DNA from 3 places in the Methylobacterium sp. ME121 genome. Region 3 is predicted to be linked to each of the others. Evidence: predicted binding sites of a transcription regulator. Region 3 holds the regulator's gene; each other region holds the start of a gene.
What was found. Region 3 encodes PhoB, which activates phosphate uptake and scavenging genes when phosphate is short. Its sites were predicted from a motif close to TGTCATNNANCTGTCAT; they were not measured.
Positions count from the first base shown of each region.

Region 1: the regulator PhoB is predicted to act here: its motif matches at 4,754-4,770, upstream of ME121_RS13875 (Orn/Lys/Arg family decarboxylase).
Region 2: the regulator PhoB is predicted to act here: its motif matches at 3,964-3,980, upstream of ME121_RS26940 (inorganic phosphate transporter).

Region 1 is NZ_BBUX01000018.1:3,952-10,026, forward strand. It holds gene ME121_RS13860 (hypothetical protein) at 1-737, opposite strand, end outside; gene ME121_RS13865 (TonB-dependent receptor) at 886-3,015, opposite strand; gene ME121_RS13870 (hydroxyacid dehydrogenase) at 3,517-4,497, shown strand; gene ME121_RS13875 (Orn/Lys/Arg family decarboxylase) at 4,819-6,075, shown strand, end outside.
Region 2 is NZ_BBUX01000068.1:13,434-19,508, forward strand. It holds gene ME121_RS26925 (MFS transporter) at 1-738, shown strand, start outside; gene ME121_RS26930 (Ros/MucR family transcriptional regulator) at 1,533-1,940, shown strand; gene ME121_RS26935 (hypothetical protein) at 1,944-2,195, shown strand; gene ME121_RS26940 (inorganic phosphate transporter) at 2,285-3,913, opposite strand; gene ME121_RS26945 (ceramide glucosyltransferase) at 4,136-5,284, shown strand; gene ME121_RS26950 (DUF1045 domain-containing protein) at 5,310-5,996, shown strand; gene ME121_RS26955 (LbetaH domain-containing protein) at 5,989-6,075, shown strand, end outside.
Region 3 is NZ_BBUX01000024.1:51,846-57,920, reverse strand. It holds gene ME121_RS16555 (aminopeptidase P family protein) at 1-1,103, shown strand, start outside; gene ME121_RS16550 (protein-disulfide reductase DsbD family protein) at 1,235-3,409, shown strand; gene phoB (phosphate regulon transcriptional regulator PhoB) at 3,489-4,184, opposite strand; gene phoU (phosphate signaling complex protein PhoU) at 4,306-5,025, opposite strand; gene pstB (phosphate ABC transporter ATP-binding protein PstB) at 5,134-5,949, opposite strand; gene pstA (phosphate ABC transporter permease PstA) at 5,972-6,075, opposite strand, start outside.

The DNA of each region.
Region 1 (6,075 bases), on a different contig from region 3:
CTGAACCCGGACTCGTCCTCGACCACCCGGAAACGGGCGAGCTGCACGGTCCGGGAGCGCTCGGCCGCCTCGTCGCGGCACTTGTCGACATGGGCGGCGCGGTTGACCACCTGCAGGTTCGGCGCGCCCCAGTAGCCGAGGAGCTCCGGCCAGGGCGCGTCGCGGTGCTCGCGCCAGACCCGGTAGAGCGGCAGCAGATGGTCGACCTCGGCCGTCTTCAGCAGGCGCTTGCCGGTGGTGGTGCAGCGGTGGCGCTGGCGCAGCTTCAGCGCCCGGACCTGGGCGTGCGGCGCGATCCAGAACTTCCAGGCCGCCACACAGGCCGCGTGCCAGCCGGCATTGGTGTTGGGCGCGCCGCGCGCCCAGAGATCCCGGTGCCAGCCGAACCGGTAGACTGGCTGGCCGCAGATGCAGCAGGCGCCCCGGCCGCGGGCGAAGGCCGGGTCGCGGAAAGGGGCCGGCGGCAGGCGGAAGCTCCCGGCCCGGCCCGCGCCGCCGAGCTGCCAGCTCCAGCCCGCCGGTGTCCCGGAGCGGGCCGCCAGCGCCCGGGCGAGCCGGTCGGCCCGGAGGATGTGGTTGCGCCAGTAGCTCTCGACGGCGAGCCGCGGCGTCGGCGGGATCAGGGGCCGCGCGAGGGCGTGCTGCAGGACCGGCACCGGGAAGACCGCCGGCAGGGCCTTCTCCAGCCGTTTCCGCGCCTGCACGTTTCGGAGGGTGCGCCAGCTCGATGTCGTCATGCCGGACCGGTGGTAACCCGGCGGCCGCGGCGCCGCGACGGCACCGCTGCAACAGCGGTCCGGTCCCGCGCGGGCGGCCCTCAGGGTTAAGAAAATGTTTCCCGTGAAACATCGCGCGGTCCGGCAGGTCCGGCGCGGCCGGCCCTGCTCAGAGGTCCACCGCCATCGACAGCAGGTAGGTGCGCGGCGCGCCCTGGAAGAAGGTGCCGAACGAGGCGACGCCGGTCCAGTAGCGCGCGTCGGTCACGTTGAGGACGCTGGCCCGGAAGGTCGTCCGGCGCTCTGCGACCAGGGTCGTGTAGCGCAGGCCGAGGTCGAGGCGGGCCCAGTCGGGCAGCGCCTGGGTATTCGCGAGGTCGACGAACTGCCGCCCCGTATAGATGACCGCGCCGTTGAGCGTCAGGCCGGGTAACCCGGGCAGGTCCCACTCGGCACCCAGGCTCGCCTGGACCTCCGGCACGCCGATCGGCCGGTGCCCGCGATTGGCGGCGAGCGCTGTCCGGACGAGGCGTCCGTCCAGCAGGGTGACGCCCCCGACCACCCGCACCTGCGGGGTGATCTCGCCGAACAGGCTCAGCTCGAGCCCGCCGACGCGCTGCTCGGCCGTCGCCGCGAAGCGCCCCTGCGGCCCGAGTTCGCCCGCGGGCTTCGTGATCCGGAACGCGCCGAGCGTGGCGCCGAACCGGCCGAGATCGAGCTTCACGCCCGCCTCGACCTGCCGGGCCACGTAGGGCGCCAGGATCGTGCCGGAATTGGTCGCCACCGCCGGGGCCACGTCGCCGCGGCTCAGGCCCTCGATGTAGTTGCCGTAGAGCGAGACCGAGTCCCAGGGCCGCACCACGAGGCCGACCATCGGGGTCGTGGCGCTCCTGTCGTAGGACGAGGCGAGCGTGCCGACATTCGACACGTAATTGTGCGCCTCAACGCGCTGGCGGCGCACGCCCAGGGTCAGCAGGACGCGCTCGTCGAGGGCCGACAGCGTGTCGGCCACCGCGATCCCCGACAGGGTGCTGTCGGACAGGCGGGGCCGGCCGACGCCGTAGATCGGCGCGATGTACGGGACGAGGGCCGGCGCGTAGAGGTTCGACAGGTAGGCGCCCCGGCCGGGCGAGAACCGCCGTGCCGTGGCCTCGTCGTACACGGAGCCCTGCACCGTCAGGGCGTGACGGATGAAGCCGGTCTCGAACCGGGCCCGGACGCCGCCGTCGTAGGTCAGCCTGTCGACGCCCAGCGCGTAGAATTGCGGCGTGCTGGTCGTGTCGCCGCGGCCGTTGAGGATCGTCGGCGCCGACTGGAAGTAGCGCTCGACCCCGGTCTGCCCGCCGCCGACATCCGCGAACAGCGTGACCTGGTCGGTCAGGTCGTACTCGGTGCGCAGCAGGCCACCGCGATCGTCGACGTCCGAGTACTCCCAGGGCTGGGTCAGGTTCAGGCGGCCGTCGGGCGCCCGCGGCACGGGCACGCCGGCCCGCAGGAGGAACGGGCGCAGCGGCGCGTCGAAGCGGTCGGTCTGCGCCAGCAGGTAGAGCCACGCGCGGAACCGGTCGCCCTGGTAGTCGAGGGCCAGGGCCCCGACGCCGGTCGTCTCGGTCTGGCGGTCGAAGGGCGTGGCGCCGCCGTGCAGGCTGCCGACGACGCGGGCGCCCCATTCCCGGCCCGGACCCCAGCGGCGGGCGACGTCGACCTGGCTGCCGCCCCAGGCGGACGAGCCGTAATCCAGGGTGACGCGCGTCAGGTCCGCCCCGGCGCGCTTGGGGACGATGTTGACCACGCCGCCGACCGCGCCGTTCGGCGACACCCCCGTCAGGGCGGCGGACGGCCCCTTCAGGACCTCGATGCGCTCCACGTAGTCGGTGAAGATGCGGAAGCTCGGGGCGATGCCGTAGAGCCCGTCGAAGGCGACCTCGCCGCTGGTGTTCTCGTTGGCCGGGAAGCCCCGGATGGAGAAGGAGTCGAACGGCGCCCCCGTGGTCTGGGTGGCGCGCACCGACGGGTCGAGGACCAGGGTCTCGGACAAAGTCCGCGCCTGCCGGTCCCGGATGAGCGTGTCGGTGTAGCTGGCGATGCTGAAGGGTGCCTTCTGCGTCTCGGTATCGCCCAGCAGACCGAGGCGCCCGCCCCGCGCCACCTGACCGCCGGCATAGGCCGGCATCGGGCCGCGCGGCGCGGCCGCACCCTCGACCGAGAGTTCGCCGAGCTGGACATCCCGGCCGGCCCCCGCCTCCTCCGCGCGGGCGGCGTGCGGCCCGGAACCGACGAAGCCCAGCAGGACGGCCATCGGGAGAACCGGCCGGGCCGCGCGCCGTCGGCGCCGGGTCCGCGCGGAAACAGGTATTGAGAAGTCGTGGGACCGCATTGTCGCGACGGAGGCTCCGAATCACGGAGCAAGGCAGCAAATATCTCTACAGATGTCAAAAATACATTTGGAGTAATTACAATTACAGCCGCCGCGCGCGGGGCGAATCTGGAGGACCGATATTGAACACGTTCTATACTGATCTCATACGCCGAACGACATCTTTATCAGTGCCTCGGCCATCGTCGCACGGTCGAGCCGGCGATTTCGCGGAAGGCGAGGCCGGATCTCGGCCGAGGCGCGCGGCCGGGATCGTCGGGCCGGGCGGGGCGCGACCCGGCCGCGATCGGGTGTGGATCGCGCGTCCGAGCGGGTCGCCGCGGCGGGGACCGGGGCGCCCGGTTGCCAGGGTTGCCCACCCCGCCTAGACGGGCCCGGCGCGAAACTTGCCCGTCACCCCTCCTCTTGTGCAGAGGTTTTCCCGTGATCACCGGTCCGTGCCTCATCGTCCAGCCGATCCACGCGGCGGGCCTCGACCGGTTGCGCGCGGCCGGGCTGGAGCCGCGCTCGGCGAGCGGGACCGATTCCGAGACGCTGGCCCGCGAGGTCGCCGACTGCGTCGCCGTCATCACCCGCAACACCGGCTTCCCGGCACGCGCCATCGCGGCGGCGCCGGCCCTGCGGGTGATCGGCGTGCACGGCACCGGCACCGACCACGTCGCCACCGCCGAGGCGACCGCGGCCGGGATCGTGGTGGTCAACACGCCCGGCGCGAACGCCGTCTCGGTGGCCGAGCAGACGCTGGCGCTGATCTTCGCCCTGGCCAAGGCCCTGCCGGAGGCCGACCGCTCGGTCCGGACCGGCGACGACAGCTTCAAGTTCACCGCCCGGCTGATCGAGCTCGCCGGGCTGACGCTGGGTCTCGTCGGCTTCGGGGCGATCGGGCAGGCGACCGCCCGGCTCGCCGCCGCCCTGGGGCTGCGGGTGCTGGCCTACGGCCCGAGCCGCCCGGACGCCGACTTCGCCAATGCCGGCGCCCTGCGGGCCGCCTCGGTCGACGCGCTCCTGGCGGAGGCCGACATCGTCTCCCTGCACGTGCCGCTGACAACGGGCACCCGCGGCCTGATCGGTCGGGACCAGCTCGCCCGGATGAAGCGGGAGGCCTTCCTGATCAACACCAGCCGCGGCGGCCTGATCGACGAGGCGGCCCTGGTGGAGGCGCTGGAGGCCGGCACGATCGCGGGCGCCGGGCTCGACGTCTTCGCCCAGGAGCCGCTGCCGGTCGACCACCCGCTGGCCCGCCAGCCTCGGGCGATCCTGACGCCCCATGTCGGCGGCTCCACCGGCGCGGCCCTGATCCGCACCGCCGAGACCGCCGCGACCCGCGTGGTCGACGTCCTCGCCGGCCGGCGGCCGGGCGGGCTGGTCAACCCGGATGTCTGGGAGCGGCGCCGCGCGCCGTGACACCCTGAGACCGGGGACCGCCGCGGGCCGCGCGACGGGCCTCCGACCAACAGCCTCATCCTGAGGTGCCCGCCTCGGCGGGCCTCGGAGGGGAGGCTCCAGGGATCGCGCTGGCCTCTGGAGGCCTCCTTCGAGGCTTCCGCCTCGCTCCAGCACCTGAGGATGAGGGAGCGGGCGAGAAGGCCGCGCTCCCGACATCCCCGCCCCCGGCGGATCACGCCCTTTCGTCCGGACCGCGACCGCCCGCCGCGCACCGTGTCATGCAATCGTCGCAGACGGGCCGGAAAGCCACCCGCTGCATCCGAGGCCAGAGAGGGCTCCATGGACTTCCACCGCCGCTTCACGGTCCTGATGTGCGCCCCGGCCTTCGACCCGGACGATCTCGAGGGCGCGCGCGTCAACCAGATCGTCGCGGCCGTGGAGCAGCGCGGCTTCGAGGTGGTGCGCGCCCGGCGCGTCGAGGACGCGGCCATCGCGGTCCAGACCGACGCGGCGGTCGGCTGCCTCGTGGTCGACTGGGGCAAGCGCGGCCTCGACGGCAAGGCGGCCGCCCTCATCGACATGATGCGCCGGCGCGGCCTGGAGATGCCGATCGTCATCATGGTCCGCCGCAAGCGGCTGGAGGACATCCCGGTCGAGCTCCTCGACTTCATCGACGGCTACATCTTCCTCGCCGAGGAGACGCCGGAATTCATCGCCCGCGGCCTCGTCAGCCGGGTCACGCAGTACGCCGAGACCCTCAAGACGCCGTTCTTCGGCGCGCTCGTCGACTACGCCGAGAAGGGCAACCAGCTCTGGACCTGCCCGGGCCACAACGGCGGCATCTTCTACAACCGGTCCCCCATCGGCCGGATCTTCGTGGAGCACCTCGGCGAGGCGATCTTCCGCGACGACCTCGACAACTCGGTCCTCGACCTCGGCGACCTGCTGACCCACGAGGGCCCGGCGCTGAAGGCCCAGAAGGAGGCCGCCAAGATCTTCGGGGCGGAGAAGACCTACTTCGTCCTCAACGGCACCTCGGCGTCCAACAAGATCGTCCTGTCCTCCCTGGTGGCGGAGGACGACCTCGTCCTGTTCGACCGCAACAACCACAAGGCGGCCCACCACGGCGCCCTGTTCCTGGGCGGCGGCATCCCGATCTTCCTGGAAACGGATCGGAACGCGTACGGCCTGATCGGGCCGATCTTCCACGAAGCTCTCGACGAAAGCCGGATCCGGGAGAAGATCCGCCGGAACCCGCTGGTGACCGATCCGGAGGCGTGGCGCCGGGAACGGCCGTTCCGCGTCGCGGTGATCGAGCAGTGCACCTACGACGGCACGATCTACGACGCCCAGGAGATCCTGGAGAAGATCGGCCACCTCTGCGACTACATCCTGTTCGACGAGGCCTGGGCGGGCTTCATGAAGTTCCACCCGCTCTACGCGCGGCGCTTCGCCATGGGGCTGACGGGCCTCGACGAGACCTCGCCCGGCATCGTCGCCACGCAGTCGACCCACAAGCAGCTCGCGAGCTTCAGCCAGGCCTCGCAGATCCACACCCGCGACGGCCATATCCGCGGCCAGACCCGGCGGGTGGAG
Region 2 (6,075 bases), on a different contig from region 3:
CTGCCCTGCCTCGTGCTCGGAATGCTCGTGCTGACGCGCCTCGACGACCGGATCGCCGACGCCCGCTGGCTGTCCGAGCCCGAGAAGGCGCTCCTGTCGAGCCGGATCGCCCACCACAACCGGGATATCGGCGACCACTCGCTGATCGGGGCGATCAAGCAGCCGGGCTTCCTGCTGATCGCGCTGATCTACTTCCTGCTCCAGATCGGCTCCTACGGGCTGAACTTCTGGGGGCCGGACCTGATCAAGACCGCGAGCGGCGGGCAGGCGGCCTCGGTGGGTTTCCTGACGGCGATTCCCTACATCTGCGGGGCGATCAGCATGGTGGTGATCGGACGCCTGTCCGACGCCTCGGGCGAGCGGCCGAAATTCGTCGCCGGCCTCGCCATCGCGGCGGCGCTCGGCTTCTTCGGCGCCGGCCTGTTCGACAAGCACATCGTGCCGCTGATGTTCGCCCTGGCGCTGCTGGGGGCCGGCATCGTCGCGTCGATCCCGACCTTCTGGACGCTGCCGGCCAAGCTCGTCACCGGCGTCGGCGCGGCCGGCGGGATCGCGCTGATCAACACGCTCGGGCAGTTCGGCGGCATCGTCAGCCCGGTGATGGTCGGCTGGGTGAAGGATCTCACCGGCTCGACGACGCCCGCGCTCTACGGGATCGGCGTGCTCTGCCTCGTCGCCGCCGGGCTGGCGCTCTTCGCCATGCCGGCGAGCCTGCGCCGGAGCGACCGCGCGGCGTGAGACGGCCCGCCGCCCGGCGTGGCCGGGGTGGCGGATCTCGGGCGGCGGCGCGGGCCGCCAGCGGTCGTCGCGGGGCTTTAGGCCGCGACGGACCTTGAAGCGGCGGGCGGTGTGGGCGTGGCTGGCGATGCCGCGCGCCTCGGCCGAGGCACGGACCGGCCGGCGCGGCGACAGGTCCACCGGGGCGGGTCGAGGTCGGGATCGCCGCGGTCGGCCGCACCACAGGCCCTCGCCCGCGGGACCGCGCCGCTGCCGCGGATCGGCCGGGGCACCTCCCGGGCCATCCGCCCGGCGAGACCGGCGACGCGCAGGTCCAACCCGATCTCCGCCACGGGTGCGGCCCTGCCCGCCGGCGGTCGAGACCGAAGTCCGCATGGACCCGATCCCGCGACAGCCCGCTGGGACCGAGACGCGAGGCCCACCGCGCGCCCGGCGCAGGGACCGGCCGAGGCGGGCGGGACGGCCCGAGCGGGCGCGACGCGGGACCGCCGATGCCGAAGTCGAGTTCGGGCACCGATCTCGGCGGCCGAAAACAGTGAACACATCAGTAACCATGGCCGGAATGCCGTCCGCTGCGCGGTGGAGCAAAAAACCTCGCGCCGTCGGACAAACCGCCGTCCGCTCATATTGTATATTATCTGCAACCTCAAGAAACGGAGAGAAATCAACTTGAGGTAGAAATGTCCCGCCGGCTGAACCGTTGCTCAGCCTTCCTCCGCGCGACACCCGGTGCGAGCCGGCCGCTCGGTGACGAGGCCCGAATGGTGGGACGCCCTCGAACAGCGATGTCTCAGATGGACCACCTTACCGACCACCGTTCAACTTTCATGCTGGAGAAGGTCGGCGCGATCGTCGCGGCCTACGTCTCGCGCAACGCGATCGAGGTCACGGCGCTGCCGGCGCTGATCGACCAAGTGCACGCGGCGATCGCGGTGCTCCGCCGCGCGCCGTCCGATTTCGGCGGGGTCGGGCTGAGCCAGCCGCAGGTCGAAGCGTCGATCCAGGACACGGGCCTGATCAGCTTCATCGACGGCCGGTCCTACCAGACCCTGAAGCGCCACCTCACCGCGCACGGCCTCACCCCCGAGCGCTACCGGGCGAAGTACGGCCTGCCGGCCGACTACCCGATGGTGGCGCCGGGCTACGCCGCGCGGCGCTCGGAGATCGCCCGGGCGATCCAGCTCGGCCACAAGGCGGCCTGAGCGATGGCGCCCGACGCTTCCGCGGATCCGGCCCGAACCCGCACGCCGTCCCCGGAGACGGCGCGCGCCAGCGACGCCCTGAGCCGCATCGCCGGCATCCTCGACGTGCCGGTGGCGAGCTTCTACCCGGATGCCGACCGGCCCGACGCGGCCATGACCCAGGCGGCCGACCTCGTGTCGGCGTTCGTGACGATCGACAGTCCGGCGGCGCGCCGGACCTGCCTGGCCTTCGTGCGGGCGATGGCGAGTTCCTGAAGCGTCGGGGGGCGCTGCAGGAAGCCGGAGACCGGGCCGCCTCGTCGGAGGCGGACCGCGGTCTCCGGCCCGCCCGGGCCGAGCCCGCGTCAGAACACGTGGCGCAGGATGAAGAACAGCACGGCCGCGAGGGTGATGGCCGCCGGCAGGGTCAGGACCCAGGCGAGCGCCATGTTGCGCACCGTGGACATCTGGAGTCCCGAGCCGTTGGCCGCCATGGTGCCGGCGACGCCGGAGGACAGGATGTGGGTCGTCGAGACCGGCAGGCCGTAGAGTTCGGCCAGCCCGATCGTGCCGGCGGCGACGATCTCGGCCGAGGCGCCCTGCGCGTAGGTCAGGTGGGTCTTGCCGATCTTCTCGCCCACCGTGACGACGATGCGCTTCCATCCGACCATGGTGCCGAGACCCAGCGCCAGGGCGACGCAGACCTTCACCCAGCCCGGGATGTAGCGCGTGCCGTCGTTCAGCAGGCCCGCGTAGCGTTTCAGGTCCGCCTTGTCGGTCTCCGAGAAGTCGGCCCCGGCGCTCGGCAGCACGCGCACCGCGTCGGCGGCGAGATACATGTCGCTGCGCAGGTTCTGGGTCTGGGCGGCCGGCACCGTCCGGATCGCCCCGTAATTCTTGACGCTGGCGGCGATGTCGTCGGAGAGCGCCGCCAGGGCCGCGTAGACGGGCGGCGTGTTCAGCGCCTTGGTCTTGAGCGCCTCCGTCACCGTCCGGCGCGCGGCGGCGGCGTCCGGAACCGCCGCGCCGGGGGCGCGGGCGGAGAACACCGCGCTCGCCGCCGTCGAGGCCTGCACGAAGGCGGGCGTCGTGTCGTCCGCCATGGTGCGGTTGAGCGCGTAGGCGGTGGGGGCGGCGCCGATCAGGATCAGCATGATCAGGCCCATGCCCTTCTGCCCGTCATTGCCGCCGTGGAAGAACGAGACCAGCGTGCAGGTGAGGATCAGCAGGCCGCGGATCCACAGGGGCGGGGGCGCGTCGCCCTCGGGCGCCTCGTAGAGGTCCCTGCGGCGCACCGTGAATTTCAGGGCGAGCAGCAGCAGCGCCGCGAGCACGAAGCCGCAGACCGGCGAGAACAGCAGCGCCTTGAAGACGTTGAGCGCCTGGGTCCAGTCGACGCCCGCGGTACCGTCGCCGCCGTTCATCAGCTGGTTGGCGAGGCCGACGCCGAGCACCGAGCCGATCAGCGCGTGGGACGACGAGTTCGGCAGCCCGAAGGCCCAGGTCCCGAGGTTCCAGATGATGGCCGCCAGCAGGAGCGCGAAGATCATCGCGTAGCCCGCGTGCGAGCCGACGTTGAGGATCAGCTCGACGGGCAGCAGCGTCACGATCGCGTAGGCCACCGCGCCCGAGGACAGCATCACGCCCAGGAAGTTGAAGGCACCCGACCAGATCACCGCGACGAGCGGCGGCATCGAGTGGGTGTAGATCACCGTGGCGACCGCGTTGGCGGTGTCGTGGAAGCCGTTCACGAACTCGAAGGCGAGGGCGATCAGCAGGGCGAGGCCGAGCAGCGCGAAGGCGCCGTAGGCCAGGGGCGCCTCGCCGACCGCGTTCATGTCGGCGACGAGGCTCACCACCGCGTAGCCGAGGCCCGCCACCAGGACGAGGAGGAACGCGACCACGCCGCCGAGATGCGTCCCGTGGTCGAGGCGCGGGCCGCCCGCCCGCCGGCCTCCCACCGCCCCCGACGGCATCACGGCGGTATCGGACATGTACCCTCGCGGAATTCTACGTGGTGGTGGGCCGGGATTAAGATGGAGCGGTGACGGTTGGGTGACGGGCGACGGCAGGCCCGTGACGGCCCGTGACGGCCCGCGACGCGACGCGCCGCGTCGGTGACCGGGACCGGGAGCGCCGGGCGGCGCTGTCACACGCCTGACGCGGTCGAGCCGCTAGCGGACCGGACCGCTCGCCCGATCGCACGAGGGATCCGCATGATTGACGCCACGGTGCCGGCCCTGTCCCTCGGCGCGCTCCTGGCCCTCGTCCAAGTCGGCAGCATCGCCGTCGCGGCCCGGCGCCTCGGCCGGAACCACGGCCCGTCGCAATTCCCCGACGGCGCGCCCGTCTCCCTGGTCCGGCCGCTGCGCGGGGTCGAGGCGTACAGCGAGGAGATGCTCGTCCGCAGCTTCCGCCTCGACTACCCGGCCTACGAGCTGATCTTCTGCGTGGCCGACCCGGCCGACCCGATCGTGCCGATGGTGGAGCGCCTGATCGAGGCCCACCCGCAGGTGCCGGCCCGCCTGATCCGCGGCGACGAGCGGGTCAGCGCGAACCCGAAGCTCAACAACTGCCTGCGCGGCTGGCGCGCCGCCGCCCACGACTGGGTGGTGCTCGCCGATTCCAACGTGGCCATGCCGCCGGACTACCTCCAGCGGCTCCAGGCGGCGTGGCGCGACGATACCGGCCTCGTCTGCTCCACCCCGGCCGGCGCCCGCCCGGGCAGCTTCATGGCGGAGGTGGAGTGCGCCTTCCTGAACACCCTCCAAGCGCGCTGGCAATACGCCGCCGAGGCCTTCGGCCTGGGCTTCGCGCAGGGCAAGAGCATGCTCTGGCACAAGCCCTTCCTAGAGGCGCAGGGCGGGCTCCAGGCGCTCGCCGCCGAGATCGCGGAGGACGCGGCCGCCACCAAGCTCGTGCGCGCCGCCGGCAAGCGCGTCCACCTCGTGGCGAGCCCGTTCGAGCAGCCGCTCGGCCCGCGCGGCTTCCGGGAGGTCTGGGCGCGGCAGCTGCGCTGGGCGCGCCTGCGCCGCGTGACCTTCCCGCTGTTCTTCGCCCCCGAGATCGGCAGCGGCGTCCTGCTGCCGGCGCTCCTCGTCGCCCTCTGGGCCGGCAGCCTCGCGGGCCTCGCCGGCGCTGCCGGCCTCGCCGCCCTGTGCTATGCCGCCGAGCACCGGCTCGCGGTCCGCGCGGGTTGGCACCGTTCGCCCCGCACGCTGGCGGCCTTCCTGGCGCGCGACGCCCTGATCCCGGCGATCTGGCTCGGCGCCTGGATGCGGAGCGCCATCGTGTGGCGGGGCAACGCCATGGACGTGCGCCCCCGGCGGGCCGCCGGCGCGCGCTCCTACGCGCCGACGGCCTGACCGCCCGGCGATCGGAGGCCCTGACGTGTCGCGCCGCTACGCCCTCTACTGGCTGCCCGCCCCGGGATCCCGCCTCGAAGCGTTCGGGCGCGCGGTCCTCGGCACCGACAACGTCTCCGGGCTGCCGGTCGCGCACCCGGAGGGGCTCGGTGATCTCGCGGCGGTCACGGCGGGCGCGCGGGTCTACGGGTTCCACGCCACCCTCAAGGCGCCGATGCGCCTCGCCCCGGGCGCCGCGGAGGCCGACCTCGTCGCCGCCGCCCGCGACCTCGCGGCCGCGCACCCGCCGGTGGCGGTGGGCCCGCTCCGGGTCGCCGCCCTCGGGCCGTTCCTCGCCCTGGTGCCGGAGGCCCCGCCGCCGGAGCTGGGGCTGCTGGCGGCCGAATGCGTCGCCGCCCTGGACCCGTTCCGGGCGCCGCTCACGGAGGCCGAGCGCGCCAAGCGCCGCCCGGAGCGCCTCGACGCGCGCGGCCGCGCGCTCCTCGCGCGCTGGGGCTACCCGTACGTGTTCGAGGCCTTCCGCTTCCACATGACCCTGACCGACGCCCTGCCGGAGGCGGATCGCGATTCCTGGCACCGGCGCCTGTCCGAAGCCTACGGCGCCGCGGGGCCGGAGCCCCTGCGGATCGACGCCGTCAGCCTCCTGATCCAGGACGGGTCGGAGCCGTTCCGGCTCCTGGCGCGCCTGCCCTTCGGAGAAGCCCGTGGTTGACCGCCCCCTCGGCCTCGAACCCGCGCTCGATCCGAGCGCCCGGGTCGTCGACAGCCGCCTCGGCCGCTACACCGAGGTC
Region 3 (6,075 bases):
TGTTCCTCGTCTCGCCGAACGTCGATCCGGCCCTGCGGGCCGCGCTCGCGCCGGTCGCCGAGATCCTGCCGCGGGCGGACCTGGACGACGGGTTGGCGTCCCTGGCGGGCGTGCGCGTCCGCCTCGACGCGTCGACCGGCGCCGTCGCCCTGAAGGAGAAGATCGAGGCCGCCGGCGGCACGGCCGATGTCGGCAAGGACCCGATCACCGGCATGAAGGCGGTCAAGAACGCCGCTGAGATCGCGGGCGCCCGCGCCGCCCATGTCCGGGACGGGGCGAGCGTCGTGCGCTTCCTCGCCTGGCTCGACGGGGCGGCCGCGGCCGGCGGCCTCACCGAGATCGCCGCCGTCGAGGCCCTGGAGGATTTCCGGGCCACGGGCGGCGACCTGCGCGAGGTCTCCTTCCCCACCATCTCGGGATCCGGACCGAACGGGGCGATCGTCCACTACCGGGTGAGCCGCGCCACCGACCGGACGGTCCGGCCGGGCGAGCTGTTCCTGATCGATTCCGGGGCGCAGTACCCGGACGGGACCACCGACATCACCCGCACGGTCGCGGTCGGCGCGCCGAGCCCCGAGATGCGCGACCGCTTCACGCGCGTGCTGAAGGGGCACGTCGCCATCGCGCGGGCGGTGTTCCCGGTCGGCACGACCGGCGCCCAGATCGACGCCTTCGCGCGGGCGCCGCTCTGGCAGGCCGGTCTCGACTTCGACCACGGCACCGGTCACGGCGTCGGCGCCTTCCTGTCGGTGCACGAGGGGCCGCAGCGGATCGCCAAGACCGGCACGGTGGCGCTGGAGCCCGGCATGATCCTGTCGAACGAGCCGGGCTACTACGCCCGCGGCGCCTACGGCATCCGGATCGAGAACCTCGTCCTGGTCGAGTCCCGCGCGATCGCGGGCGGCGAGCGCCCGATGCTCGGCTTCGAGACGCTGACGCTCGCCCCCTACGACCGCCGGCTGATCCGGCCGGACCTGCTCGAACCCGGGGAGCGGGCCTGGATCGACGCCTACCATGCCCGGGTGCGCGAGACCCTGGCGCCCGGGCTCGACACCGCCGCGCGCGACTGGCTGGAGCGGGCGACGGCGCCGCTGGAGGGGTGAGCCGGCCGCACGGGACCCCGGACGGGACCCCGGACGCGGTCCATGGTAAGACCCGGCGCCACGGAAACGCCCGCGCCGGGCGAGAGACGCCGCGCGTGAAACCGCGACCGCCCCGCGCGCGAAGGGACAGCATGATCCGCCGCCTCGCCATCCTGATCCTGGCCCTCGCCGCGAGCCTCTCGGCCGCCGCGGCGCAGGGGTTTCCGCAGGGCTTCCGCACGCCCGCGGACCTCGTGCGCGCGAGCCTCGTGGCCGAGCCCGCCGCGGTCGCCGGCGCGCAGCCCTTCACGCTGGCCGTGCGGATGCAGATCAAGCCCGGCTGGCACGTCTACTGGCGCAATCCGGGCGATTCCGGCCTGCCCCCGGAGGTGACCTGGACCCTGCCGGCCGGCTTCAACGCCGGCGCGATCCGGTGGCCGGCGCCGGAGCGCATCCCGATCGCGACCCTCATGAACTACGGCTACGAGGGCGAGGTCACGCTCCTCGTGCCGGTGACGCCGCCGCCGAGCCTCGACCCGGCGGACCCGGTGCGGATCCAGGCGAAACTGACCTACCTCGTCTGCGAGACCGAGTGCGTCCCCGGCTCGGCCGACCTCGCCCTGACTCTGCCCGTGGGCAAGGCCGAGCCGGACCCGGCCAGCGCCGCGCTGTTCGCGCGCGCGCGCGCCGCGCTGCCCGTGCCGGCGCTCTGGCCCCTGCGCCTGTCGAGCCAGGGCGACACCCTGCGCCTCGATTTCGCCGCGACCGGTCTCAAGCCCGAGGCGCTCCGCAACGCCGCGTACTTCCCCTACGCCGAGACCGCGATCGACAACGCCGCCGCCCAGGTGATGACCGTCGACGAGACCGGCCTGCACCTGACCCTCGCGCGGAGCAGCCCGACCGATCCGGTGCCCACCGCGCTGCCCGGCGTCCTGACGGTCGACGAGGTCGACGCCGCCGGGACCCGCCGGCTCGCCTTCGCGTACGGCGACGAGCCGGTGCTCCCGGCCGCCGCGGCGCCGGCCCCGACCGCGCCGAACCCGGCCTCGACCGCGCCGGCAACCTCCGACTTCGACGCGCTGACCCTCGCGACCGCCGCGGCCTTCGCCTTCCTCGGCGGCCTGATCCTCAACCTGATGCCCTGCGTCTTCCCGGTCCTGTCGATCAAGGTCCTGAGCCTCGTGCGGCACGCGGGCGAGGGGCCGGCCCGGCTGCGGCTCCACGGCCTCGCCTACACGGCCGGCGTCCTGGCGAGCTTCCTGGCGCTCGCCGCCGCGCTGATCGGCCTGAAGAGCGGCGGGGCCGCGATCGGCTGGGGGTTCCAGCTGCAATCGCCCGCCGTGGTCGCGGGGCTCGCCTACCTGCTGTTCGCGATGGGCCTGAGTCTCTCCGGCGCGGTCCATGTCGGCGGGCGGCTCGCCGGCCTCGGCGACGGCCTCACCCGGCGCGCCGGCCTGAGCGGCTCGTTCTTCACGGGCGTGCTCGCCACCCTGGTGGCGACGCCCTGCACGGCGCCGTTCATGGGCTCGGCGGTGGGCTTCGCGCTGACCCAGAGCGCCGGCGTGGCGCTCGCCGTCTTCGCCAGCCTCGGCCTCGGCCTCGCCCTGCCCTTCCTGCTCCTGACCCTCTGGCCGCCGGCCCTGCGGGCACTGCCGCGGCCGGGCGCCTGGATGGAGACCCTCAAGCAGGTGCTGGCCTTCCCGGTCTACGCCACCGTCGCGTGGCTGATCTGGGTGCTGGCGCAGCAGGTCGACCCGCGCGGGCAGCTGGCGGCGCTGATCGGCCTCGTGCTCGTGGGCTTCGCCGCCTGGGCCTGGGAGCACGGCCGCGCCGCCGCGCCGCGGACGGGTCGGATCGCGCAGGCCGCCGCGGCGCTGGCGCTGATCGCGGTCGCCTCCCTCGCCGTCACCCTGCCCCGGAGCAGCGCCGCGCCGGCGGCGCAGGCCGCCGCCGACGGGGTCGAGCCGTTCACGCAGGCGCGCCTCGACGCCCTTCTCGACGCGCACCGCCCCGTCTTCGTCGACATGACCGCCGCCTGGTGCATCACCTGCGCGGTCAACGAGGCGACCTCGCTCAACACCAGGGCGGTGCGGTCCGCGATGGCCGAGCGCGGCGTGACTTACATGAAGGGCGACTGGACCAACCAGAACCCCGAGATCACCCGCCTCCTGGAGAAGCACGGGCGCAGCGGCGTCCCGCTCTACCTGCTCTACACCGGGACGGGGGAGCCCCAGGTGCTCCCGCAGATCCTGACCGAGGGGACGGTCCTGGCGGCGCTGGAGGCGGTGCCGGCCGCCGCGGGACGGAGCGCGGCGCTGGCGCGCTGAACCCGTCCGCGGTCTCGGGCGCCTGAGCAGAGACGGCGCGCCGGAGCGATCTGTCGCTCCGGCAGTCCATGGGGCCTCCTCAGGCCTCGAGCGAGAAGGTCTCGTCGAAGGCGTAGCCCGAGCCGCGGACCGTGCGGATCGGGTCGGCCTGGCGCGGGCCGTTCAGCGCCTTGCGCAGCCGCCCGACATGCACGTCCACCGTGCGCTCGTCGATGTAGACGTCGTGGCCCCAGACCCCGTCGAGGAGCTGCTCGCGGGAGAAGACCCGGCCCGGCGCCAGCATCAGGAATTCCAGCAGCCGGAACTCTGTCGGGCCCAGATGCAGCTCCTCGCCGCCGCGACGGACGCGGTGGCCGGTGCGGTCGAGCTCCAAATCGCCCGCCGCCAGCCGGTCCGAGACGTGGGCGGGCTTGGCCCGGCGCAGCAGCGCGCGGATCCGGGCGAGCAGTTCCGGCACCGAGAACGGCTTGACGATGTAGTCGTCGGCGCCCGTGCCGAGACCGCGGACGCGGTCGCCCTCCTCGCCCCGGGCGGTGAGCATGATCACCGGCAGGCGCTCGGTCTCCCGGCGCGCCCGGATCCGGCGGCACAGCTCGATCCCGGAGAGGCCGGGCAGCATCCAGTCGAGCAGGACGAGGTCCGGGATCCGCTCCGCCAGGAGCAGCTCGGCGTCGTCGCCGCGCGCCGCCGAATCCACCAGGAAGCCCTCGGCCTCCAGGTTGTAGCGCAGCAGCGTGGTCAGCGCCTCCTCGTCCTCGACGATCAGGACTTGCATGCTCACGTTCGACGACTCGTTCTACCGGCGGTCCCGCGGATGGTGCAGGAGGCGCCGCCCGGCCTCAACCTGCACGGTTACTGGCCCCGGCCATGCCCGCAGGAAGGCCGGGGTCGGGGGCTCACGGCGCCTGGAGTCCGTCCACCGTCGCGTAGTTCGACGCGTCGTTCTTCGGCCGGTCGCCCGCCAGGGTCTCGCCCGTGGCGAGGTAGTGGATCGTCTCGGCGATGTTGGTGGTGTGGTCGCCGATGCGCTCGACGTTCTTGGCGCAGAACAGCAGATGCGTGCAGAACGAGATGTTGCGCGGGTCCTCCATCATGTAGGTCAGGAGCTCGCGGAACAGGGAATTGTACAGGGCGTCGATCTCACCGTCGCGCTCCCAGACGTCGTGGGCCGCCTGGACGTCGCGGCTCGCGTAGGCGTCGAGCACGTCCTTGAGCTGGCCCTCGGCGAGGTCGCTCATGTGGCGCACGCCGAGCACGATCTTCTGGGCCGGAGCCTGGTCGGAGATCGCCACCACGCGCTTGGCGACGTTCTTGGCGAGGTCGCCGATCCGCTCGAGATCGCCGGAGACGCGGATCGCCGAGATGGTCTCGCGCAGGTCGATCGCCAGCGGCTGGCGCCGGGCGATCAGCAGCACGGCGCGCTCCTCGATGTCCCGCTGCAGCGCGTCGAGGCGCTTGTCGGCGAGGATCACCGCCTGGGCGAGCGTGTCGTCCCGGCGCACGAGGGCATCGGTCGCCTCCGCGGTCATCTTCTCGGCGACGCCGCCCATCTCCGAGATCGAGCGACGCAGGTTCTCCAGGTCGGTGTCGTAGGAGGTGACGATATGGCCGGGCATGGCGGATCCTTCGATGGGGTCCCGGGGACGGCCCTCCGGGAGGTTTGCGGATCCGCCGACGCGCCGGAGACGCGAGCGGCGGTCCCGGGACCGGAGCGGCCCGGCAGACTAGCCGAAGCGGCCGGTGATGTAGTCCTGCGTGCGGCGCTCCGTCGGATTCATGAACATCCGGTTGGTCGGACCGAACTCGACGAGCTGCCCCAGATACATGAAGGCGGTGAACTGCGAGATGCGCGCCGCCTGCTGCATGTTGTGGGTGACGATCACGATGGTGAACTCGTCGCGCAGCTGCTCGATCAGCTCCTCGATGCGGCCGGTGGAGATCGGGTCGAGGGCCGAGGTCGGCTCGTCGAACAGGATCACCTCCGGACGCTGCGCCACCGTCCGGGCGATGCACAGGCGCTGCTGCTGGCCGCCCGACAGGCCGGTCCCCGGCTGCCGGAGCTTGTCCTTCACCTCGTCCCAGAGGGCGGCCTTGCGCAGCGATTCCTCGATCCGGCCGTCGAGCTCGGATTTCGGCAGCTTCTCGTAGAGGCGCAGGCCGAAGGCCACGTTGTCGTAGATCGACATCGGGAACGGCGTCGGCTTCTGGAACACCATGCCGATGCGCGAGCGCAGCTCGTTCAGGTCGACGGAGGGGCTGAGGATGTTCTCGCCGTCGAGCAGGATCTCGCCCTCCGCGCGCTGCTCCGGGTAGAGGCTGTAGATCCGGTTGAAGCAGCGCAGCAGGGTGGACTTGCCGCAGCCGGAGGGGCCGATCAGCGCCGTCACCTGCCGGTCGTGGAAGTTGAGGTTGACGTCCTTCAGCCCGTGGAAGCTGCCGTAGTAGAAGTTCAGGTCCTTGACGGCGATCCGCACGGGGCCGCCCTCTTCGGCGCGGTTGCGGTTCAGCTCGACCGTCGGGATCGCGGAGGCGGCGTTCATCGTCGTGTCCTCGAAAGGGGGCTCAGCGCGAGGCCTGCGGCTTGATCACGAGGCGCGCGATGATCGACAGCGCCAGGATGGTCGCGGTGATCAGGAGCGCGCCCGCCCAGGCGAGGCCCTGCCAGT